3 regions of the Shinella sp. AETb1-6 genome follow, and region 2 is predicted to be linked to each of the others. Evidence: predicted binding sites of a transcription regulator. Region 2 holds the regulator's gene; each other region holds the start of a gene.
The links. Region 2 encodes HrcA, which represses chaperone genes, less so after heat shock. Its sites were predicted from a motif close to GTTAGCACTCNCNNNNNGNGAGTGCTAAC; they were not measured.

Region 1 (8,070 bases), on a different contig from region 2:
GATCTTCATCGGCAAAACCTCCTCAGTTGAGCAAAGAGTCGTCGGTAAAAATCAGGTCCGCATCCTCAAAGAGGCACGCGGCAGGTCAGATGGAACGGCTAGATCTCGAATGGCCGGCGGCGGCGGTCTCCTTTCCGGTAGCTGCACAGGCCCAGACCGCCAAGCCGGCGTGCGTCCAGCCTGCGGCGATTGGCTCCGTAGACATTGAAGGTAGGAGACGAGCTTTGTTTTCCACTTTGCTCATCGTCCTTGTCCAATGCCTTCAGCGCTTCAATGATTTCGTCATAGGAGACCGCTTTGTCTGTTCCGGGATAAAGACGGAGGGCCGGGATGGACTCGATCGCGAAGATATCGGACGCCCAGGAAGCAAGTATCGCCCGCTTCTCTTCCTTGCCGATGCCATCGGCGGCAAGCACGTCACGCGGGTGGTCGAAATGTTTGGCCGGATGAAGCAGATGCGCGGCGCTGATCGCTGCCGTTGCTTCTTCCGGTATCGATTTGCTGATGTTCTCCTTTCTCATAGCTTGGCTCCATTGATCCCGGCCGATGAAACTGGTCCGAGGAATTGTTTGAAGGGGGGCCTGCCCCCGAGGGCAGGGCAGGCCCGTATCGATCAGCTTAGAAGTCCATGCCGGCGCCGGCGGGCATGGCCGGAGCGGCTTCCTTTTTGGGCTTCTCGGCGATCATGGCTTCCGTCGTCACCAGAAGACCGGCGACGGAGGCCGCATCCTGGAGCGCGGTACGGACGACCTTGGCCGGATCGATGACGCCCTGAGCATAAAGGTCGCCGTATTCGCCGGTCTGGGCATTCCAGCCATAGGAGAAGTCAGCTTTCTCGCGCAGCTTGCCGACGATGACGGAGCCTTCGGCGCCGGCGTTCTCGGCGATCTGGCGGACCGGAGCCTCGATCGCACGGCGAACGATCTCGATACCGACTTTCTGGTCCTGGTTGGCGGCGTCGAGATTGTCGAGCGCCTTGACGGCACGCAGCAGCGCGACGCCGCCGCCCGGCAGGATGCCTTCCTCCACGGCTGCACGGGTGGCATGCAGCGCATCATCGACGCGATCTTTCTTCTCCTTCACTTCGACTTCCGTCGAGCCGCCGACGCGGATGACGGCAACGCCGCCGGCAAGCTTGGCGAGGCGTTCCTGCAGCTTCTCGCGGTCGTAATCGGATGTGGTTTCCTCGATCTGGGCGCGGATCTGTGCGACGCGGCCGTCGATTTCCGCCTTGGAGCCGACGCCGTCGATGATGGTGGTGTTTTCCTTCTCGATCGCCACCTTCTTTGCCCGGCCGAGCATGTTGAGGGTGACATTCTCCAGCTTGATGCCGAGGTCTTCGGAGATCACCGTGCCGCCGGTCAGGATGGCGATATCTTCGAGCATCGCCTTGCGGCGGTCGCCGAAGCCCGGAGCCTTGACGGCAGCGATCTTGAGGCCGCCCCGCAGCTTGTTGACCACCAGTGTCGCAAGCGCTTCGCCTTCGACGTCTTCAGCGATGATGAGCAGCGGCTTGCCGGATTGGACGACAGCCTCAAGGACCGGGAGCATCGCCTGCAGGTTCGACAGCTTCTTCTCGTGGATCAGGATATAGGGATCTTCCAGTTCGACCCGCATCTTGTCCTGGTTGGTGACGAAGTAGGGCGAGAGATAGCCGCGGTCGAACTGCATGCCCTCGACCACTTCGAGTTCGGTCTCGGCGGTCTTGGCTTCCTCGACGGTGATGACGCCTTCGTTACCGACCTTCTCCATCGCCTCGGCGAGATAGCGGCCGATTTCGGAATCGCCATTGGCAGAGATGGTGCCGACCTGAGCGATCTCGGAATTGCTGGTGATCTTGCGGGCGTTGGTCTTCAGCTCCCTGACGACAGCATCAACGGCGAGATCGATGCCGCGCTTCAGGTCCATCGGATTCATGCCCGACGCCACCGCCTTGGCGCCTTCCTTGACGATTGCCTGGGCAAGCACGGTCGCGGTAGTCGTGCCGTCGCCCGCAAGATCGTTGGTCTTCGACGCCACTTCGCGCAGCATCTGGGCGCCCATGTTCTCGAACTTGTCTTCCAGTTCGATTTCCTTGGCGACAGAAACGCCGTCCTTGGTGATGCGAGGGGCGCCGAAGGACTTGTCGATGACGACATTGCGGCCCTTGGGTCCGAGCGTGACCTTCACGGCATTGGCGAGCACATCGACTCCACGCAGCATGCGTTCACGGGCATCGGTGTGAAACTTGACTTCTTTCGCAGCCATTTCTCTAACTCCTCAATAGGCAGCTATCTGACTGATGGTTTCGTGGTGCAAAGGCTCACGCAGCCTTTTTCTGCTCGGCCTGGGCTTCGATGATGCCCATGACATCGCTTTCCTTCATGATCAGCAGATCCTCGCCGTTGATCTTGATCTCGGTGCCGGACCATTTGCCGAACAGGATGCGATCGCCGGCCTTGACGTCGAGCGGCTGGATCTGGCCGGCCTCGTTGCGCGCGCCGGGACCGACGGCGATGACCTCGCCTTCCTGCGGCTTTTCCTTGGCGGTGTCGGGAATGATGATGCCGCCCTTGGTCTTCTCTTGGGATTCAACCCGGCGGACGAGAATGCGATCATGAAGCGGTCGGAACGACATGTTTTCCTCCAATGGACAAACAATGATGACGTTGTTCCCCCTGGCCGGACCGGATGACCAGTCCGGGCGGGTGCAAAACCTCGGTCGAGCTTTTTGCGCGAAATGATCTGGTTTTGCGATTTTTCGATTTCAAGAGGGCGAAATAAAAAAATTAGCACTCGAATGAAAGGGCTGCTAACACGCTGGAAAGGAACGATAAACAGCGCATTCGCGTTCAAAAATCCGTTGATGGCCGCAAAATTTTCCGCCACCTTCACAGTGTCATGAAAACGGAGATGAAGCATGCGATTTTCATCGGATCTGGAACGTCAGCTCAACGGCTACGGTCTTACCACCGCTCACATCCTTTACCGCATTCCCGATTTTGAATCCGTGCTGCAGACCTATGTCTGGCAGGACTACGACCTGGCGCCCGATTTTCCTGAGATGCACAAGTTCCTGGATTACTGGCAGACCACCCTCGATGGTCCCCTGCATTCCGTGCGCTATACCCATCAGCGTCTGATCGGACCCAACGAATGGCGCCGTGTCGAAGGCGAGTTCAAGCTCCACTGAGGTCTTGAAACTGGATTTTTATGCTCCTAGCTCTTTCGCGGCCGAGGCTTGATGAGCTCGGTGGTCGGTCAGTAAAGATCTTGAAAGGAATCGAACCAACGCCCTATCTGTTACATTCGCCACACGGCTGAAAATACTCGATGATTTACTGACCGCGAAGTGCCATGCGCGTGTTCAGCGGCGATCAATGTTTTCCTGATCGGCAATCGCCTTGACGACCTCTAAGTCCATTGCGGCACGCGGCTCAATTCGGGCAACCTCGCTGGCGACCTTGGCCCAATGCCAGTATTCGCTGGCATGACCTTGCGCCCGGCTTCGCGCTGCTCTTCGTTGCGCCTCGTAATAGGCATTGACTGGATCCGCAACGGCAAGCCGCCTGGCGTCCTCCTGCCAACGGCGGCGGATCACCCGGCGATATTCGATCCACTGCCTCAGAAATCCGATCATGCCCGGCCCCGCCGCGATGACAAAAGTTTAGATTGAGGAATCCAGATCGCCGAGGTGTCATCGCCGAACGGTATAGCGGTTCCTTCGTAGACACATATTCCAATCCAGGCGCAAATGACGGCATCAAGCATGTCTTCAAACGCCTTCAGCTGCCATGCCGGAGCCTCGGGGGAAGGCAGCAGCAAAACGTTAGAAGCGCCTGTTATTTCCTGGTCCAATCCGTCGATGATGGACTGCCAAGTTTCGAAGAGTTTGATGCGCCGGCCGGCGGGAGTTTCCGATGGCCAGTAATTGCGGGCCTTGCCCTGCTTGTAAGGCAGCCGCCTTTCGGCGCACATCAGTTCGACCAGAGCCGGATGCGGGTAGACTTCCAAAAGGCCCGGCACGCCAACTTCTTTCGTCAGTAGGCGATATCCGCAGCGCTCGAAGCCGCCCCTCAGATCGTCACTGATCTTTCCCGGTCTGATCGCACTCGGCGTGTGCGTGCTACAATGACGGGCGCCATAGGCTGCAGAAACCAGATTGTCCGAAACACGCCGCGCGGTGATTGGCCCAAGAGACAGGGGCATATCTACGGCAACAAGATCGACAGGAGCCTGAGCTGTTTCCTCTGCAGCAGCAAGGAGAGCGGCGGGTTCTGCGACGGAACCAAAAGGGCGTGAATTCGAGATCGGGCTTTCGTTGCCGTGATCCAAAAGGTGACGATAGGAAGATCCGGCAAAGATCAGGCGCCAATTACCAGCCGTGGAGGAAACCAGCGCGACACCGCTCGGCTGGCTCGTGGTCCACGCCGCATCAATACCCAGAATGGTCGTCATTGCTTTCCCCGACCATTCAATTGGCCCTGAAGCGATCGAATGCCGTCAGGTATTTGACCGGCGGATCGGCATCCCATCGATAGATTTCCGTGCGAAGGAAGTGCATCTCCCCCTTTAATGTCTCCTCGGGAAGTTCAATCCACCAGGATTTCGGACGGCCGTCCGATCCGTCAGACCAGCGGTATCCGCGCGCCTTGAGACGGTCCTTCATGTCGAAGGGACTGTTTTCCGCATAGATGCGAACCCGCGACCGCTGGCTGGCCTGATAAAGTTCGGCGAATGGCGCGGTGACCATGCTCGGTCGCACCTGCCCGAGCACTTCCAGCAGAGCAAAACAATCGTCGACCGCACGATGACCATCATGAAAATATCCGGACTGGCCGATTAGGTAGCCGAGCTTACTGCCCTCGAAGCCGCGCGCGGACCAGCCAATCTCCGAAACGGAACAGGCCCAGGCCTTATGCACGAAGACCGGCGAGAATGCTTCGCAGAACGGGCGGTCGAAACCTGCATTGTGGGCAATGATCAGATCGGCGGGCTCGATCAGGGCATTCAACAGGACAGTATCGATGGCCTGATCCGCAACCATGTCGTCAGTAATCCCGGTCAGGCGGGAGATGTCCGCCGGGATGGCGATTGCCGGCTGCCGCAGTCCGCCATAGACACCAGTGACGTCGCCGAGTTCTCCAGCATCATTGAAGGTGAAGGCGATCACGCCGATTTCGATGATTTCATCTGTGCGGTAGTTGAGGCCGGTCGTTTCGGTATCGAGGATGATGCCGCGACGCGGAAAACCCGGATGTGGATATTTTACGATTGGACGCGGCTGAAGCTTTCGCAATATGCGGTAGTTGCCGGTGGTTTCCAGATGATGTGCCATGGCTTCGTCATCAATGCCTAATGCGTCCTTCGCGATGACCTGCGGCCGGGCAACTCGCTCCTTGGTTACGGGAACAGGAGCTGCAAAGAAGTCGAGTTGCGAAGTCATTCCATTCCAATCGATTGCAGCGTCTTCGAACGCACAATACGTATTGGCGCCGGTACGAGCAACGCCCTTCCCCGCTCCAGTTCGCCTGGGGCCATCCGGCTATAGGGATTTCGAACAATCGCTCTTTCGGGCAAGGAATGACTTTAGGATTAGGCCTCGAAATCGTAGGATGCCCACATTGATTTGATGACTTTGAGAGCAGTCATGAACGAGCGGAAACCCCAGCCAAACCGGGAACATCACTTTTACGTCTCAATCGCCAAATTCCTGTTCCACCACTCTCAGCATGGCATTGTTACTGTACGCGATCCCATAAGGCTGGCGAATGCGGCACAACGTGGACTGCATCCTATCATGCTCTACGGCGTCACCGTCGCCGGTCTGCCGATCCGCTGGCTGACATTCTCGCCGGTGGACCAGCCTAAATCATTGTGCGGCGTACTGCTGACCGCCTGGAAGAACGCAAAGGGATTGCGCGGCCTACCAGATGTTCTTCGTATGAATCGCTACGTGGCACAGGCAGATCCGGGGCTGGCAGAGGATCTGGCCCAGATCGGCGTCCGCCTTGAGATTGCTGACGCCAAGGATAAGACAGTTCCTGCATCTCTGCGATCAGCCCAAGATGCTTCTGCGTGGCTATTGAAGAAATACGATCCGGCAGACATGTCGCTGGCCGAATCCGTCGAAGCTCTTTGTCACGATGCACGCGAGGGGTGTTGTCACATAAACGCGGCGTCAGTGAATTGAGCATAGAGACGGTGGGATGAAGACTCCTGCCGTCAGCTACAAGCGCCACCGTTTCCCGCAAGAGATCATCTCGAATGCGGTCTGGCTGTATTTCAGGTTTCCGCTGAGCTTACGCCTTGTCGAGGAAATGTTGCTGGAGCGCGGAATTGTTGTCTCTTATGAAACGATCCGTCGATGGGGTCGGAAATTCGGACCAGCCTACGCAAAGCAACTTCGTCGCAGGCGACCCTCGCGTCAGGATGTGTGGCATCTGGATGAGGTGGTGATTTCCATCGCCGGCAAAAAGCACTGGCTTTGGCGTGCCGTTGATCAAAATGGCTTTGTTCTCGACGAGATTGTTCAGAACCGACGCGATACGAAGGCTGCCAAGCGATTGCTCATCAGACTGCTGAAGAAAGCAGGCATGCCGCCCAAGCGGATCATCACCGACAAGCTTCGCTCATATGGCGCGGCCAAGCGTGAGGTTATGCCGGCTGTGGAGCACAGATCCCATAAGGGTCTCAATAATCGAGCGGAAAATTCCCATTTGCCACTGCGGAAACGGGAGAGGACGATGCAAGGTTTCCGATCACCGGGAAGTCTGCAGCGCTTCATCTCGATCTTCTCCGCACTTCGAAATCTCTTCGTCGCCCCACGTCATGTCAATCGGCATCGAAACGGGGCTCTGACGCAATCTCGATGACATCACGGCACTCCAACGATGCGTGCTTCAAGCAGATCGAGCTTTCCGCGCCCGTACATTTGCCTTTTGATGAGCTTGAGCTTTGTGATCTGGCCTTCCGTCTGGCCGTTCGACCACTTGGAGGTTATGGCATTCTGGATTGCGGCTCGGTCTCGGATAACGCCATTCGCGAATGATGCGACCAGGCTTTTCGCCGCGCGTTCGATCCAGGCCTCCAGATCACCGGAGGATTTGCGGCGCAACATGTCATGGAAGCTCTCAACGACATCCCTGGCCTCGACAAGGTCTGGCAGCCTCTCTTCGATGGCGGCAACCGTCATCGTTTGAGCCTTGGTCAGGTTGTTGCGCTCGAGGGTCATCAGGCGAACGACGGTGCGCGCGGCGGGAGAATGACCAAGTCCGCTTTCAGCCTTTTCTGCCCGCCTTCGTCTCGTTGCCCATTCGGTGACAACACGCAGGCTTCCGCCAAAACCAGCCAGTCGAAGCTGCCGCCACAGTTCGGCGCCATTACGCAATCCAGCATCCCATTGAGCTTCAAGCCAAGGCAGATGGGGTTCGAGAGAGGTTTGCCGGACCCGGAAGATGTCTGTCCGCTGACCACGAACGACACTGCGGACCAGCTTTCGGCTATGCCCAGTTCGGCGCACGATTTCCTTGATGGAGACACCATCGGCGACGAACCCGCGGATAACGGCATTTGCCTCTTCACGTCGCAGATATCCCTCGTATTGCAGCCGCTCAGCGGCAGTCAGAAGCTTCGGATTTACGGTTGCAGTGCCGATTGCCACCCGGACCTGCCGCATCGATTTACGAACGGCGTCAAGAAAGGCGTGGCTGGCGTTTTCCATCAGATGCCAACGGTCGGCAACCTGGTTGGCGTGTGGCAGGGCTCGTGAGACGGCCTGCGCATATCCACCACCACGGTCTCGTGCGACGATCTCGATCTGGTGTTGCTGAATCAGCCAGGCCTCGGCGGTCGCCTGTTCCCTGTCGGGCAATAATGCGATTGCCCTTCGACGTTCAAGATCGCAAATGATGGTGCCATATCGATGATTGCGTCGCCAGGCCCAGTCATCAATGCCGATGACGTTCGGAGGTATCGGCGCGGGGCGATCGTATCGGCGAACGGTTCGCAGCAGCGTATCATTACTCACCGGGAATCCGAGACGATCTGCAAACCGGGCCGCCGGGCGACCACCCAATGCGAGAGCGAGAT
Region 2 (8,070 bases):
CGCGCGCGATATGGTCGCCAGCGCCCGCATCCGGCCAGCGCCAGGCGACGGCCGCAAGGATGACGGCAAGCGCGATCAGGATGGCGACGACGCGCCAGAACGTGAGTTTGCGACGCAGCTGCCGGCGGTCGGCGATGGCGGAGTGATCCATTCCCTGTCCTCATTCCCTATGGAAGCCGACCCTGGGGTGACTTGCCGAAGGCCCTATCGATATGGCATTGGCCGTGCAAATGGCAATTCGTCGCTGAACTTTCTTGGCATCCATTGTTTGTTCAGGAATAATCGCCATATGGGAGCCGTTACCAGGGCGACCCGATTTGCCGATACTCGAATTCAAGCAGGCAGGATGCTGAACAGCGCGGCAGACACACCGACGGGTGCGCAGAGCACAGGCAATTCCGTGGAGGCCTACCGCCTCGCGACGCGGCACTCCTCGCGCGTGCGCCTGCTGAAGATCGCCCTGCCTGTCGCCGCCCTCGTCATCGGCGCCGTCTTTGCCGTGGTTTCCATCGTGCGCACCTATCTCCCCTCCGATCTCCAGGTGGAGAGCGCATCGATCGAGGACGGCAAGATCGTGATGCGCAATCCGGCCATCGCCGGCCGCAACAAGGACGGCATTAGCTATTCCATGAAGGCCGAACGCGCGCTGCAGGACATGAAGCAGCCCGACGTCATCGAGCTTCACGACATCCTCGCGAAAATGCCCATGAATGAATCCACGGTGGCGGAAGTCGTCGCCCAGAACGGCATCTACGACCGCGGCCGCAACCTGCTCGACATGGTTGCGCCCTTCACCATCCACCTCAATACCGGCCTCGATGCCGCCTTCCAGTCCGCCCAGCTCGATATCAATGGCGGCACGATGTCGACGGACAAGCCCGTCTCGATCAAATCCAGCGGCGCATCCATTGTTGCGCAGTCGCTGCGAATGACGGATAAAGGCAAGGTCGTCGTCTTCGAGGGCAAGGTCGTCGTCGATGTCGACCCGGCCGCTATCCGCAACAAAGAACAGTAAGAGCCCCATGTTCGCCACCCTCTCCGCCCCTGTCCGGGCCACCAGCCTTTTGGTTCTTGTCGCGGGCTTCGCGTTTGCCGCCGGTCCGGCCGGCGCCCAGCAGACGAGCCAGATGACGGGCATGCAGCTCTCCAACGACCAGCCCATCCAGATCCAGAGCGACAAGCTCGAGATCCGCGACCAGGAGCGCAAGGCCGAGTTTACCGGCAATGTGAAGGTCGTGCAGGGCACCACGACGATGCAGGCCGGCCGGATGGTGGTCTATTACAAATCGGGCGAAGGCTCGGTGGCCAGCGGCAATGCCGACATCGAGAAGATCGACGTCTTCGACAAGGTCTATCTCAAGTCTGACAAGCAGGAGGCGACCGGCGACACCGGCACCTTCAACATGGTCAACGAGACCATGCAGCTGAAGGGCAAGAAGGTCGTGCTCTCGGAAGGCGAAAACGTCTTCGTCGGCTGCCAGCTCAACGTGGCCATGCGCACCGGCGAGGCCACGCTCGATGCCTGCGGCGGCCGCGTGATGATCCAGCTGGATCCCAAGTCCCGCAAGCAAACGAACTGATATAGCGTTTTACCCAGTGGCTCCTTCCCTGCTCTCCCGTCTGACGCGCGCTCCGAAGAATGCTGCGCAGCATCATGCTCCGCACGCAGCGGATCTGGCACGCTATGAGGGCACCCTCATCGCCCGCGGGCTGACCAAGACCTATCGCGACAGGCGCGTCGTCAATGGCGTGTCGCTCGTGGTGCGCCGTGGCGAGGCGGTCGGGCTGCTGGGGCCGAACGGCGCGGGCAAGACCACCTGTTTCTACATGATCACCGGGCTTGTGCCTGTCGACGAAGGGTCGATCGAGATCAACGGCCACGAGGTGACCACCATGCCGATGTACCGCCGCGCGCGGCTCGGCGTCGGCTACCTGCCGCAGGAAGCCTCAATCTTTCGCGGCCTGACGGTCGAGGAAAACATCCGCGCCGTGCTGGAAGTTCACGACAAGGACAAGGCGCGGCGCGAAGCCAAGCTCGACAGCCTGCTCGCCGAGTTCTCGATTTCCCATCTGCGCAAATCGCCGGCCGTGGCCCTTTCGGGCGGCGAGCGCCGTCGTCTGGAAATCGCCCGCGCGCTGGCCACCGACCCGACCTTCATGCTGCTCGACGAACCCTTTGCCGGCGTCGACCCCATTTCGGTCTCCGATATCCAGGCGCTGGTGCGCCACCTCACGTCCCGCGGCATCGGCGTTCTCATCACCGACCACAATGTGCGCGAGACGCTCGGCCTGATCGACCGGGCCTATATCATCCATGCCGGCGAAGTGCTGACCCACGGCCGGGCGAACGACATCGTCAACAATCCCGATGTCCGCCGCCTTTATCTCGGCGATAACTTCAGTCTTTGAGACGACAGCGGCGATCTTCACCAAGTTCGTCGCTGTGACTTGACCAAACCCCCTAAAAAAGCAATTTTTGGGCCAGTTGGATTTTGCCACGTCCACCGTGGCGGACGGAAACTGTTTTTTCCGGGGAGTAACGCGTCCGAATGGCACTCGCAGCCAGCCTTTTTCTGCGCCAAAGCCAGTCGCTGGTCATGACACCGCAGCTGATGCAGTCGATTCAGCTGCTGCAGATGACGCATTTCGAGCTCAACCAGTTCATCGAGCAGGAAGTCGAGAAGAATCCACTGCTCGAAATCGCACCGGCCGACGATGGCGGCGGTGGCGGGCCAAGTGACCATATTCTCGTCAATGACGACCGCGGCCCTGCCGAAAGCATGGGCAATGAGGATGCCGGCCAGCCGGATCTCTACGACAATGCCACGATGGGCAGCGCGGGCGACGCCTCCGAAACCTTCGACGGCGGCCTCGACAACGTGTTTCCGGATGATGCCGGGCCGCGGGCCGCGGATGCCCCGGAGCTGATCGGCCAATGGAAGTCGATGCCCGGCAGCGAGGCGGGCGAAGGCTATGACCTCGACGACTTCGTGGCCGCACGCAAGACGCTGCGCGATATCCTGAACGAGCAGATCCCCTTCGCGCTCGCAAGCCCCATCGACCGGCTGATCGCCCAGCATCTGGTCGACCAGCTGGACGATGCCGGCTATCTGCAGGGCAATATCGCCGAGACGGCGCTGAAGCTCGCCAAGCCGGTGGCCGAGGTGGAGCGCGTTCTCGCAAGCCTGCAGCAGCTGGAGCCGCACGGCGTGTTTGCCCGCTCGCTCAGCGAATGCCTCGCCCTCCAGCTGAGGGCGCTCGACCGGTTCGATCCGGCGATGGCCGCGCTCGTGGGAAATCTCGAGCTGCTCGCCCGGCGCGATTTCGCCACGCTCAAGAAGCTGTGCGGCGTGGGCGAGGAGGACCTCCTGGACATGCTGGCGGAAATCCGCAAGCTCGATCCCAAGCCGGGCACGCGCTACGAGACGGGCGCATCGGAAGCCGTGGTGCCCGACATCATCGTGCGCGCTGCCCCTGACGGCTCCTGGCACATCGAGCTCAACGCCGACACGCTGCCGCGCGTGCTCGTGAACCGCGATTACTACGCCAACGTCTCCAGCCGCACGCGCCGCGACAGCGAAGACCACGGCTTCCTCAACGAATGCCTCCAGACGGCCAACTGGCTGACCCGCAGCCTCGACCAGCGCGCCCGCACCATCATGAAGGTGGCCACCGAGATCGTGCGCCAGCAGGATGCCTTCCTCATGCACGGCGTCGATCATCTGCGCCCGCTGAACCTCAAGACGGTCGCCGACGCGATCAAGATGCACGAATCGACGGTGAGCCGCGTCACGTCCAACAAATACATGCTGACGCCGCGCGGCCTTTTCGAGCTGAAATATTTCTTCACCGTCTCGATCGGCTCGGCCGAAGGCGGCGATTCCCATTCCGCCGAGAGCGTACGCCACCGCATTCGCACCATGATCACGCAGGAGGACCCTGCCGCGGTACTGTCCGACGACGACATCGTCGATGCCCTGCGCAAGGGGGGGGTGGATCTCGCACGCCGCACGGTCGCCAAGTACCGCGAGGCGATGAACATCCCATCGTCCGTGCAGCGGCGCCGGGAAAAGCGGGCGCTTGCCAGGGCCACGGCCTCGTAAAACAGGCCTGCACAAACCACCTTCCGACGGCCGGAAGTTAACGATCGCTGAATCCGCCGATTGACTTCACCGGCCAGACGGGCTAATGCGCGCCCCAATTCCAATGGGAAGACAGGCCGGAATTCCAGACATATCCCCGTTTTTCTTTATCAGGCGATACCCGCGACATCACATGCGTGAAAAGCTTGGAACGTGGATGAGGTTGGAATAGACTGTTGCACGCAAATCACGAAAGAGAGGAAACCTCCATGAGTGTGCGTGTATCCGGTAAACATATGGAAATCGGTGAAACTTTCCGTCAGCGCATTGAAGAGCAGATGGGAGATGCCGTAACCAAATATTTCGACGGAGGATATTCGAGCCAGGTCACCGTAGAAAAAGCGGGATCGCGGTACAGCGCGGACTGCAAGATCCACCTCGATACGGGGATGGCCTTGCAGGCAAATGGCGAAGCAAACGATCCTCTGGCCGCTTTCCAGTCGGCCTCGGAACGGATCGAGAAGCGCCTGCGCCGGTACAAGCGCAAGCTCAAGGCACACCATAACGGCAACGGTCACGATGCCTTTGCAGAAGTAGCCTACACGGTGATGGATTCGGTCCCCGACGAAGACGACGAGCTTCCCGAGGACTACGCACCGACCATCGTTGCGGAAAGCACGAAGAAACTGAGGACGATGTCTGTCGCAAGTGCCGTCATGGCGCTCGACATGACGGACGATCCGGTTCTTCTCTTCCGCAGCGCCGGCTCGGAGCAGCTCAATATCGTCTACCGACGCAACGACGGAAATATTGGCTGGATCGACGCAGCCAATATCAAAGGCTGAGTGGGGGAACGTGGTGCCGCTGACCGGCACCACGTCTCTTCAACCCCTTCACGCAGCGCACGAGGACAAAAGCATGGCATTGGCAGGTCTACTGCAGCAGAGTGCGATTATTCCGGCGATGAAGGCCAATTCCAAGAAGCAGCTGCTTCAGGAACTGGCGACAAAAGCGGCCAAGATCACCGGGATTCCGGAACGTGAGATCTTCGACGTCATCCTTCAGCGTGAACGGCTCGGTTCGACCGGCGTGGGCAATGGCATCGCCATCCCGCACGGCAAGCTGAGGGCACTTACCCAGATCGTCGGCCTTTTCGCGAGGCTCGAAACCCCCGTGGACTTCGAAGCACTCGACGATCAGCCGGTCGATCTCGTCTTCCTGCTCCTGGCGCCGGAAGGCGCAGGCGCAGATCACCTCAAGGCCCTGTCGCGCATTGCGCGCGTGCTGCGCGATCCCGCGATGGTCGCCAAGCTGCGCGCCTCCGACAGCGAGAGCGCGATCTATGCCTGCCTCAGCGAGGAACAGGCGTCCGCGGCCTGAGCCCGGCCATCTCTGCATGAAAAAAACCGGCGGCCTTTCGGCCGCCGGTTTTTGTTTGTGTCGTTGAGCCTGTCGCGCGATCAGGCGTCCGCGGCATTCGCCTCGCCGGAGGGCGCCTTGGGGCCGCCCTTGGCCACACCGACCATGGCCGGGCGCAGCACGCGCTCGCCGATCGTGAAGCCCGCCTGCACGACCTGGACGACCGTGTTGTTGGCGACATCGGGATTGGGCACTTCGAACATCGCCTGGTGGAAGTTCGGGTCGAACTTCTCGCCCATCGGGTCGAGCTTGCGCACGCCGTGGCGCTCGAGGGCGCCCAGCATGGACCGTTCGGTCATCTCCACGCCCTCGGCCAGTGCCTTCAGGCTCGCGTCGTTTTCCAGCGCATCGGCCGGGATGGCGTCGAGCGCGCGGCGCAGGTTGTCGGAGACCGCCAGCATGTCGCGGGCGAAACCGGCGACGGAATAGGACTTGGCGTCCTTCACATCGCGCTCGGTGCGGCGGCGCAGATTGTCCATCTCGGCGGCGAGCCGCAGGTACTTGTCACGGAGATCGGCGTTTTCGGCGCGCAGAACGTCCAGCGGATCGGGCGTGGCGACGGCCTCCTCCTCGATGATCGCGTCTTCCGCGGCTGCATCCGCGGCGAGATTGCTGTCCACCGCTTCGTCAGGTCCGTGTTTCTTGGTCTCGTCGGTCATGACGTACTCCGAATTGCCACTGTTGGGGTTTGGGCCCGATATCGAGGTTTAGACCCGAAAAATCAAGGGCTGAAGGGTGAATACCGGCTCTCAGCGCGAAAGCCGCGACATGAGCTGCGCCGTATAGTCCACCATCGGCACGATACGGGAGTAATTCAGCCGTGTCGGGCCGATGACGCCCACCGCACCGACGATCTTGTCGTCGCCATCGCGGTAGGGCGCAACGATCAGCGAGGAGCCGGACAGCGAGAACAGCTTGTTCTCCGAGCCGATGAAGATGCGGACCCCCGGGCCGGTCTCGGCGAGGTTCAAAAGCTCGATCAGGCTCTCCTTGCGCTCGAGATCGTCGAAGAGCAGGCGCAGGCGATCGATATCGTCGGCGCCGGCCAGCCCTTCCAGCAGATTGGCCCGGCCGCGCACGATGAGCCTTGTGGCCTTGTTTTCCTCGAAATCGCCCGACCAGACGGCAAGGCCACGCTCGACGAGATCCTGCGACAGCCGGTCGAGCTCGCGGCTGATCTCGCCGCGCAGCCGCTCGAGCTGCGAGCGCGCCTCCAGCAGCGTGTTGCCGGCCAGATGCGCGTTGAGGAAATTGGCAGCCTCGGTGAGCTGCGAGCTGGTGACGCCGGCCGGCAACTCGATGATGCGGTTTTCCACCTGGTCGTGATCGCCGACGAGCACGACCAGCGCCTTGGTCGGCTCCAGGCGGATGAACTCGACATGTTTTAGAACGGCATCGTTCTTGGTGGTGATGACGAGGCCTGCGCCGCGCGACATGCCCGACAGCGCCTGGCTCGCCTCGCTCATCATGGTCTCGACCGCGCCGTGCTTCTGGCCATGCGGGCGCACATGCCGCTCGATGGAGGCGCGATCCTCCGCCGAGATATTGCCGACCTGCATGAAGGCATCGACGAAAAAGCGCAGGCCGAGCTGCGTGGGGAGTCGTCCGGCGCTGACATGGGGGGAGTAGATGAGCCCAAGCTCTTCCAGATCGCTCATAACATTGCGCACGGAGGCCGGCGAGAGCGACATGGGCAGGATACGGGAAAGGTTTCGCGAACCCAGCGGCTCGCCGCTTTCCAGATAGCTTTCCACGATGCGGCGGAAGACTTCCCCTGAACGTTCGTCCAGTGCCGCCTGAATGTCAGGACCCGGAGATCTCAAAACCATCGTCTGTCTGCAACCCTGTTACTCCCCTGGAATATAGTGATTTCTGAGGGCAGCGCAAAACGGATTTTCCAACCAGTTGCCGCACCGGCATTCCCTCGCCCGGCGAAACGGTCTAAAGCACTCCCACCATACCAATGAGGAGTTCGCAATGCGGCCGTCCGGCAGAAAAACCGATCAGATGCGCAAGGTTTCTTTCGAGCGCAACGTTTCCAAGCATGCCGAGGGATCCTGTCTCGTCAAGTTCGGTGACACGCATGTTCTGGTCACCGCAAGCCTTGAGGACAAGACGCCGCCGTGGCTGCGCAACAGCGGCAAGGGCTGGGTGACCGCCGAATACGGCATGCTGCCGCGCGCCACCGGCGACCGCATGAAGCGCGAGGCCGCAGCCGGCAAGCAGGGCGGCCGCACGCAGGAGATCCAGCGCCTCATCGGCCGGTCGCTGCGCGCCATCGTCGATCTCGAAGCGCTCGGCGAACGCCAGATCACCATCGACTGCGACGTCATCCAGGCCGATGGCGGCACCCGCACCGCCTCCATCACCGGCGCCTGGGTAGCCCTGCACGACTGCCTGAAGTGGATGGAAGCCCGCAGCATGATCAAGACCGAAAAGGTCCTGAAGGATCATGTCGCGGCCATCTCCTGCGGCATCTTCGCCGCCCAGTCGGTGATCGACCTCGATTATCTCGAAGACTCCGCCGCAGAAACCGACGCGAACTTCGTCATGACGGGCTCGGGCGGCA
Region 3 (8,070 bases), on a different contig from region 2:
CGCCAGCGCTAGCCGCCGTCGTGCTCATCGTCATCGCCATGAATGGCGGGATGATCGTGGCGATCCTGCCGGTCTGCGTCGCCTTTCTCGGCGCGCATGCGCTTCATCTCATCCTGCTTGCCCGGCGCAGCGGCTGAGTGGGTGTCACCCCTCGGCAAACTGTTTCAGGCGGTCGCCCGTTAGGCGATAGCGCAGCCATTCCGTCTGCGGCTCGGCGCCGATAGCGTCGTAGACGCGGATGGCAGGCTCGTTCCAGTCGAGCACGCTCCATTCGAAACGGCTGCAATCCTGTTCGATGGCAAGGCGCGCCAGGTAGCGCAGCAGCATCTTGCCGACGCCGCCGCCGCGATGGGCGGGCGTCACATAGAGGTCCTCGAGATAGAGGCCGTTCTTCGACTGCCAGGTGGAATAGGTCTTGAACCAGACGGCGGAGCCGGCCGGTTCGCCGTCTTCCGTCTCGCAAATGGCCGCGTAGCTCACCGAACCCTCGCCGAAGAGGGACGCCACGACGCTTTCCTCGGTCGCGGCCACTTCGGATAGGGCATTTTCATACTCCGCAAGCTCGCGGATGAAGCGCAGGATGACGGCGGCGTCATCGACCGTCGCCGGCCGGATTCGATAGCCGGTCATGATGTCAGAACGGCCACCAGCTGGAACCGCCCTGCTTGGCGGCCCTGGCTTCCTTCTTGCGGCGGCGTTCCTTCTGCTTCTCAGGCTCGCCGAGATCGGCCTGGGCCTCCTCGGGAATCCTGCGATATTCGGTCGGCGGGTCGCTCAGGTAGCGGCGCTGATCGGAATAGGCGCCCATCTGCAGGCGGCGTGCTTCGCGATAGGCCTGCGTCTGCTCTGCCGTGCTCATCTGGCGGGCCGTCGTATTCTGGCTGGCGAGCGGCGAGCGGTAGCGGGGATCGTTGGCGTTCTCGTCCGCCTCGGCGCGCAGGCGCTCGCGCATGTCTTCCGGATTCTCAAGCCATTCGGGATTGTCCTTGGACGCGACGGATTGCTGCGGGTTGGCCAGCGCCGTCTTGTCCCTCGGCACGACGAGACCGCCGCGCGGCTGGTAGCGAACCTTCTTGGCGTCCTTGTTTTCCGGCTGGATCATCACGGCGTTGCCGAGGTCGTCGATCAGCTGCTCGCCGGCGGTCTTGTCGGTGCCGTAGGTCGGGCCCATGCAGCCGGTCAGAAGGAGGCTGCCGCCGAGAAGGCCGAACAGGCCGGTCCGTACCCGAATATTTCGCGTCATTCCCATGAATACCCTTCCAGCAGAGCCGGTACGCAGAAAACTCATTCCACGGCAAAAGTCCGCCGTGCCATGGCGGAACAATCCGACCATTTTCAGGCAGCATTACCGGATGAAGCCGCCAAGTGCAATTCATGCCGGCAAATCGACGGCCGGAAAGAACCGGCCGTCAACAGAGCGGGCGCTTATGCCGCGCGGCGGAAACCGATTTCGCGCAGCGCAGCCGCATCGCGGGCCGAGACGTCAGGATATTCCGGGTCGGAACCGACATCCGTCGTGATCCGCCAGGAACGGGCGCATTTCAGCCCCTCCGCCAGCTTCGGCTCGACCGAAATCTTGGGGACTTCCGCAAGGCGGAAGGCATCCGCAGGGCCCTCACCCGCAACCAGCGTGATGGCCGAGGTGATGCAGATTTCCGCGAAATCCTGGCCTTCGAGGGCAGCCAGAAGCTCGGGATCGGCAATGTAAACGACCGGAGCCGCCTCCAGCGAAGCGCCGATGCGTTTCTCGCGGCGCTCGATTTCCAGCGCGCCCGTGACGACCGAACGCACCGCGCGGATCTTCTCCCACTTGGCCTCGAGCGCATCGTTGCGCCATTCGGCCGGCACGTCGGGGAACTGCTCCAGATGCACCGAGACGGCATCCGGCTTGCGCGAGAGCCAGGCCTCTTCCATCGTGAAGGGCAGCATCGGGGCGAGCCAGGTGACGAGGCAATCGAAGAGCTTGCGGATGACGGCAAGGGCTGCGCGGCGCTTCAGCGAGGACGGGGCATCGCAGTAGAGCGCATCCTTGCGCACGTCGAAATAGAAGGCCGAGAGCTCGACATTCGAGAAGTCGATGAGCGCGCGGGTGATCTTCTTGAAGTCGAAGGCATCGTAGCCCGACCGCACGAGCGCATCCAGTTCCGCCAGCCGGTGCAGTATGAGCTTTTCCAGCTCCGGCATGTCGGCATAGGCGATCTCCTCGCCCGTGTCGTGCGCCAGCGTGCCCAGCATCCAGCGCACCGTGTTGCGCAGCTTGCGGTAGGCATCGATATTGGTCTGGATAATCGTCTTGCCGAGGCGCTGGTCTTCCCAGTAGTCGGTCGTCATGACCCAGAGGCGAAGGATATCGGCGCCCGATTCCTTCATGACGTCCTGCGGCGAGACGACGTTGCCCTTGGACTTCGACATCTTCTCGCCCTTCTCGTCCATGGTGAAGCCATGGGTGACGACGGCATTGTAGGGCGCACGGCCGCGCGTCGCGCAGCTTTCGAGCAGCGACGAATGGAACCAGCCACGATGCTGGTCGGAGCCTTCGAGATAAACGTCGGCCGGCCATTTCAGGTCCGGGCGGTCCTCCAGCGTGAAGGTGTGGGTCGAGCCCGAGTCAAACCAGACATCGAGGATGTCCATGACCTGCGTCCAGGCTTCTCCCGCACGGTTGCCCAGGAAGCGTTCGCGCGCGCCTTCGGCGAACCAGGCATCGGCGCCTTCCTTCTCGAACGCCTCGAGGATGCGGGCGTTGACGTCCTCATCGACGAGCACGTCGCCCTTTTCATCGGCGAAGACGGCGATCGGTACGCCCCATGCCCTTTGGCGGGAAAGAACCCAGTCCGGGCGGCCTTCGATCATGCCGCGCAGGCGGTTCTGGCCGGAGGCCGGCACGAAGCGGGTCTGGTCGATCGCGGCAAGCGAACGCGAGCGCAGCGTGGTGCCGTCGCCGAGTTCCTTGTCCATATAGACGAACCACTGCGGCGTGTTGCGGAAGATGACCGGCTTCTTCGAACGCCAGGAATGCGGATAGGAATGCTTGAGGCGGCCGCGGGCAAAGAGGTTGTTTTCGGCGATCAGCGCCTTGATGACGCGATCGTTGGCGTCGCCCTTCTTGCCGTTGTCGTCCATGACGCGCGCGCCTTCGAAGCCGGGGGCTTCGGCGGTGTAGAAGCCGGCATCGTCGACGGTGAAGGGGATCTTCGCGGAGATGCCGCGCGCCTCGAGGTTGCGGGCCTCGGCCATCCAGGCATCAAAGTCCTCGCGGCCGTGGCCGGGGGCGGTGTGCACGAAGCCCGTGCCGGCATCGTCGGTGACATGATCGCCATCGAGCAGCGGCACCTGGAAGGTGTAGCCGAGCGGTGCGAGCGGATGGGCGGTGACGAGTGCCGACAGTTCTTCCGGCGCGACATCGCGCAGGAACTTCAGCGTCACCTTGGCCTTGGCCGCGCAGTCATCGGCCAGACGGGTGGCGAAGATCAGCTTTTCGCCCGGCTGCGGGCCGAAATCGTTCGTGGCGCTTTCCACCTCGTAGAGGCCGTAGGGGAAGCGCGACGAGAAGGAGATGGCGCGGTTGCCGGGGATCGTCCAGGGCGTGGTCGTCCAGATCACGACGAAGTTGCCCTTGAGATCGGCAGGCCCCTCTGTCACCGGGAACTTCACCCAGATCGTGTCGCTCTCGACATCGGCATATTCGACTTCGGCTTCGGCCAGCGCCGTGCGCTCGACGACCGACCACATGACGGGCTTGGAGCCGCGGTAGAGCTGGCCGGACTTGGCGATCTTCAGCAGCTCGCCGGCGATACGGGCTTCGGCGTGGAAGGCCATGGTCGTGTAGGGATTTTCGAAGTCGCCCTCGATGCCGAGACGCTTGAACTCCTCCGCCTGGACCTTGATCCAGCCGCTCGCGAAGTCACGGCATTCCTGGCGGAACTCGTTGACCGGAACCTCGTCCTTGTTCTTGCCCTTCTCGCGGTACTTCTCCTCGATCTTCCACTCGATGGGAAGGCCGTGGCAGTCCCAGCCGGGCACGTAATTGGCGTCATAGCCGCGCATCTGGAAAGAGCGGGTGATGACGTCCTTGAGGATCTTGTTCAGCGCGTGGCCGATATGGATGTTGCCGTTGGCATAGGGCGGACCGTCGTGCAGCACGAATTTTTCGCGGCCGGCGGCGGAGGCACGCAGCTTCTTGTAGAGGTTCATCTGCTGCCAGCGGGCCACCGTTTCCGGCTCCTTCTGCGGCAGGCCGGCGCGCATCGGGAAATCCGTCTGCGGCAGGTTGAGTGTGGACGAATAATCGACTTTTTCAGGCGTATCGGTCATGGATATGGCTATCGTCTTTGTTCGCGCGCTTTGTGCGCATGCGGGGAATATCGGTCAGTGCACCGGCAATGACGGCGGGGGCGCTTCAGGAACGCCCGAAATCCCGGACCTTCCGGCCTCGCTCAGAGCGCGCGGAAGGCCGGGCCACTAATTCGCAGATCGATGGTCAGCCGGTGGAGCATCATGCGCGCGGTCTTACGGGGTTTTCGGCGGTTTGAAAAGACTGCGGGAGGATATTTGGAGGGCGGTGCTAGATCGCCACCTCAGAAACAGAGACGCTGGTCGATGTCCCCGAGCGGGCGCACGCCGGAGAGAAGCGCGCGCGCTTCTTCCTCGTCGCGCTTCATCTGCACGACGAGCGCGTCGAGACCGTCGAATTTCAGTTCATCACGCAGATGGCCGAAGAAGGAGACGGCGGAGATTTCGCCGTAGAGATCGCCGGAGAAGTCGAAGAGGAAGGTTTCGAGCAGCGGCGCGCCGTTCGACGTGACGGTGGGGCGGCGGCCGTAGCTTGCGACGCCGTCATGCAGGCTGCCGTCGGGACGGCGGAAGCGCACGGCGTAGATGCCGTTGCGCAGTTCCACTTCCGGCGGAAGCGCCATGTTGGCTGTGGGATAGCCGAGGGTGCGGCCGAGCTTCTTGCCGTCGATGACCTCGGCCTCGACGGTGTAGCGGTAGCCGAGCAGGCCGGCGGCTTCAGAAACGGCGCCCTCGCCGAGCAGGGAGCGTATGACACTGGAGGAGATGACCGAGGCGTTCTCGTCGCGGAAGGCATCGACCAGCGTCACGCCGAAACCGTTGTCCGGTCCGGCGGCCATCAGGAAGGCGGGGCCGCCTTCCCTGCCCTTGCCGAAGTGGAAATCGAAGCCGGTGACGACCTCCGAGGCGTGCAGCCATTCGAGCAGGACGGCGCCGATGAAATCGTGCGCCGACATTTCCGAGAAGGTGCGGTCGAACGGGTATTCGATGACGGCGGAAAAGCCCATGCCCTCCAGGATACGGGCCTTGAGGGGGGCGGGCGTCAAGCGGAAAACGGGCGTATCCGGCCGGAAGATCGTGCGCGGATGCGGCTCGAAGGTCAGCACCAGGGCCGGGATGCCGCGGCTTTTGGCAATGTCCAGCGCCCGTTGCAGCACGGCCTGGTGGCCGCGGTGCACGCCGTCGAAATTGCCGATGGCGATGACGCCACCGCGCAGATGCTCCGGCAGCGGCTGTTTCGTCTCGTTCCTGTGAAATACCGTCATGACGACCGTCTCCGTCCCGTCACTGTAGCCGGGGCATCCACCATTTCGGGTGGGCCCGTTCCTGATCCAGGAAGGCAGCAAGCTTCGCCTCGTCGGTGCGGCCGCCTTCGACATAATGCTGGGCGTGGATGCCGCCGGATATGTAGAGCACATCCAGGCCATAGGCCTCGGCGCCGCACACATCCGTCGGCATGCCGTCGCCCACGGCAATGACCCGCGACAGGTCGACGTCGCCGCGCACGTCGCGCGCCTCGGCGATCGCCTTGTCGTAGATCGGGCGGTGCGGCTTTCCGGCAATCTCCGTCGTGCAGCCGAGCTCCTCATAGGCTTTGGCGAGTGCGCCGGCGCAGACGATGAGCCTGTGGCCGCGCTCGACGACGAGATCCGGGTTGGCGCAGATGAAAGGCAGCTTGCGGGCGGCCAGTGCCGCGAGTTCCTCGCGGTAGTCCTCGACGGTTTCCGTGTCGTCCTCGCGCAGGCCCGCGCAGACGACGATACCGGCCTCGTCCATGCCGACAGGCTCGACGTTGAGACCATCGAGCAACGGCAGGTCCTTCTCGGCGCCGATGAAATAGACCTTCCTGGGCCCCTTGGCGATCAGCGCGCGGGTCACGTCACCGGAGGTGACGATGCGGTCATAGGCATCGTCACGCACGCCCAGTCCGCGGATCTGCACCTTTACGCCGGGATGGGGGCGCGGCGAATTGGTGATGAGAACGACGGTCATGCCGGCGGCACGGGCTTCGGCAAGCGCTTCGGACGCGTGGGAAAAGGCCTCCACCCCGTTGTGCAGCACGCCCCAGACGTCGCAGAGCATCACGTCGTAGCGGTCGGCGATGTCGCGGATGGATTGGATGCGCTGGGCCATGAGGGGAGTTCCGTATCGAAATCAGGCCCGCGTGACATCGCAAAGCGACGCCAAGAAAACAAGTCTCTCCCTGCAATTTTGGCGCATCCACAGACAAAGTTGCGAAAATTCACACGCGTGCCTTGATGGCGTGGCAGGAGGTTCCCATCTGCCGGCCGCGGCGACCGCCCATGGCAAAGAATTTTGCCAGCGCGGTTCTTGACTCGAGAGAAAGCCCCCCTTATCTCGGAGCCGCTAGCACTCTCCAACGATGAGTGCTAACAATAATCCATCGGACCCGTTCGGGTCCGCAATGTCATTTGATCGAGGGATTAGACAATGGCAAGCACCACCTTCCGCCCGCTTCACGACCGCGTCGTCGTTCGTCGCGTCGAATCCGAAGCCAAGACCAAGGGCGGCATCATCATTCCGGATACCGCCAAGGAAAAGCCGCAGGAAGGCGAAATCGTCGCTGTCGGCACCGGCGCTCGTGACGAGTCCGGCAAGGTTATCCCGCTGGATGTCAAGGCTGGCGACCGCGTCCTGTTCGGCAAGTGGTCGGGCACCGAAGTCAAGCTCGACGGCGAAGACCTTCTGATCATGAAGGAAGCCGACATCATGGGCATCATCGGCTGATCAGCCGGTAACCCGTTCCGCAATTCGCTGATATCAATTCAGGAGTCCTCACAATGGCAGCCAAAGAAGTCAAATTCGGCCGCACCGCGCGCGAAAAGATGCTGCGTGGCGTCGACGTTCTCGCAGACGCAGTCAAGGTAACGCTCGGCCCGAAGGGTCGTAACGTCGTCATCGACAAGTCCTTCGGCGCACCGCGCATCACCAAGGACGGCGTTTCCGTCGCCAAGGAAATCGAACTGGAAGACAAGTTCGAGAACATGGGCGCCCAGCTCGTTCGCGAAGTCGCTTCCAAGACCAACGACATTGCCGGCGACGGCACGACGACCGCAACCGTTCTGGCCCAGGCCATCGTTCGCGAAGGCCACAAGGCCGTTGCCGCCGGCATGAACCCGATGGACCTGAAGCGCGGCATCGACCTTGCCGTTGCCGAAGTCGTCAAGGATCTCCAGGCCAAGGCCAAGAAGATCAACACGTCGGAAGAAGTCGCCCAGGTCGGCACGATCTCCGCGAACGGCGACAAGCAGGTCGGTCTCGACATTGCTGAAGCCATGCAGAAGGTCGGCAACGAAGGCGTCATCACGGTTGAAGAAGCCAAGACCGCCGAAACCGAACTCGAAGTCGTCGAAGGCATGCAGTTCGACCGCGGCTACCTGTCGCCCTACTTCGTGACCAACCCGGAAAAGATGGTCGCCGACCTCGAAGACGCTTTCATTCTCCTGCACGAGAAGAAGCTCTCGAACCTCCAGGCGATGCTCCCGGTTCTCGAAGCCGTCGTCCAGACCGGCAAGCCGCTGGTCATCATCGCTGAAGACGTCGAAGGCGAAGCCCTCGCAACGCTCGTCGTCAACAAGCTGCGTGGCGGCCTCAAGATCGCTGCCGTCAAGGCTCCGGGCTTCGGCGACCGCCGCAAGGCCATGCTCGAAGACATCGCCATCCTGACGGGCGGCACGGTCATCTCCGAAGACCTCGGCATCAAGCTCGAAAACGTAACGCTCGACATGCTCGGCCGTTCGAAGAAGGTTTCGATCT

Region 1: groES (co-chaperone GroES) is a predicted target of HrcA. The motif match lies at 2,768-2,796, and genes of this name have one in related genera.
Region 3: groES (co-chaperone GroES) is a predicted target of HrcA. The motif match lies at 6,660-6,688, and genes of this name have one in related genera.

What each region holds. Positions count from the first base shown of each region.
Region 1 covers NZ_WUMM01000011.1:82,840-90,909, reverse strand. The annotation lists gene GR158_RS19015 (glycosyltransferase family 4 protein) at 1-9, opposite strand, end outside; gene GR158_RS19010 (hypothetical protein) at 99-521, opposite strand; gene groL (chaperonin GroEL) at 619-2,247, opposite strand; gene groES (co-chaperone GroES) at 2,303-2,617, opposite strand; gene GR158_RS18995 (usg protein) at 2,900-3,172, shown strand; gene GR158_RS18990 (hypothetical protein) at 3,347-3,619, opposite strand; gene GR158_RS18985 (DUF429 domain-containing protein) at 3,616-4,437, opposite strand; gene GR158_RS18980 (3'-5' exonuclease) at 4,454-5,425, opposite strand; gene GR158_RS18975 (hypothetical protein) at 5,630-6,172, shown strand; partial or broken gene GR158_RS18970 (IS6 family transposase) at 6,185-6,818, shown strand; gene GR158_RS18965 (ISL3 family transposase) at 6,857-8,070, opposite strand, start outside.
Region 2 covers NZ_WUMM01000002.1:388,948-397,017, forward strand. The annotation lists gene sppA (signal peptide peptidase SppA) at 1-151, opposite strand, end outside; gene lptC (LPS export ABC transporter periplasmic protein LptC) at 347-1,015, shown strand; gene GR158_RS05175 (LptA/OstA family protein) at 1,023-1,580, shown strand; gene lptB (LPS export ABC transporter ATP-binding protein) at 1,621-2,409, shown strand; gene rpoN (RNA polymerase factor sigma-54) at 2,550-4,103, shown strand; gene hpf (ribosome hibernation-promoting factor, HPF/YfiA family) at 4,352-4,927, shown strand; gene ptsN (PTS IIA-like nitrogen regulatory protein PtsN) at 5,001-5,462, shown strand; gene grpE (nucleotide exchange factor GrpE) at 5,543-6,160, opposite strand; gene hrcA (heat-inducible transcriptional repressor HrcA) at 6,251-7,330, opposite strand; gene rph (ribonuclease PH) at 7,479-8,070, shown strand, end outside.
Region 3 covers NZ_WUMM01000004.1:82,406-90,475, reverse strand. The annotation lists gene GR158_RS08185 (hypothetical protein) at 1-137, shown strand, start outside; gene GR158_RS08180 (GNAT family N-acetyltransferase) at 145-630, opposite strand; gene GR158_RS08175 (hypothetical protein) at 635-1,249, opposite strand; gene ileS (isoleucine--tRNA ligase) at 1,426-4,314, opposite strand; gene GR158_RS08165 (bifunctional riboflavin kinase/FAD synthetase) at 4,578-5,558, opposite strand; gene GR158_RS08160 (TIGR01459 family HAD-type hydrolase) at 5,578-6,426, opposite strand; gene groES (co-chaperone GroES) at 6,745-7,041, shown strand; gene groL (chaperonin GroEL) at 7,095-8,070, shown strand, end outside.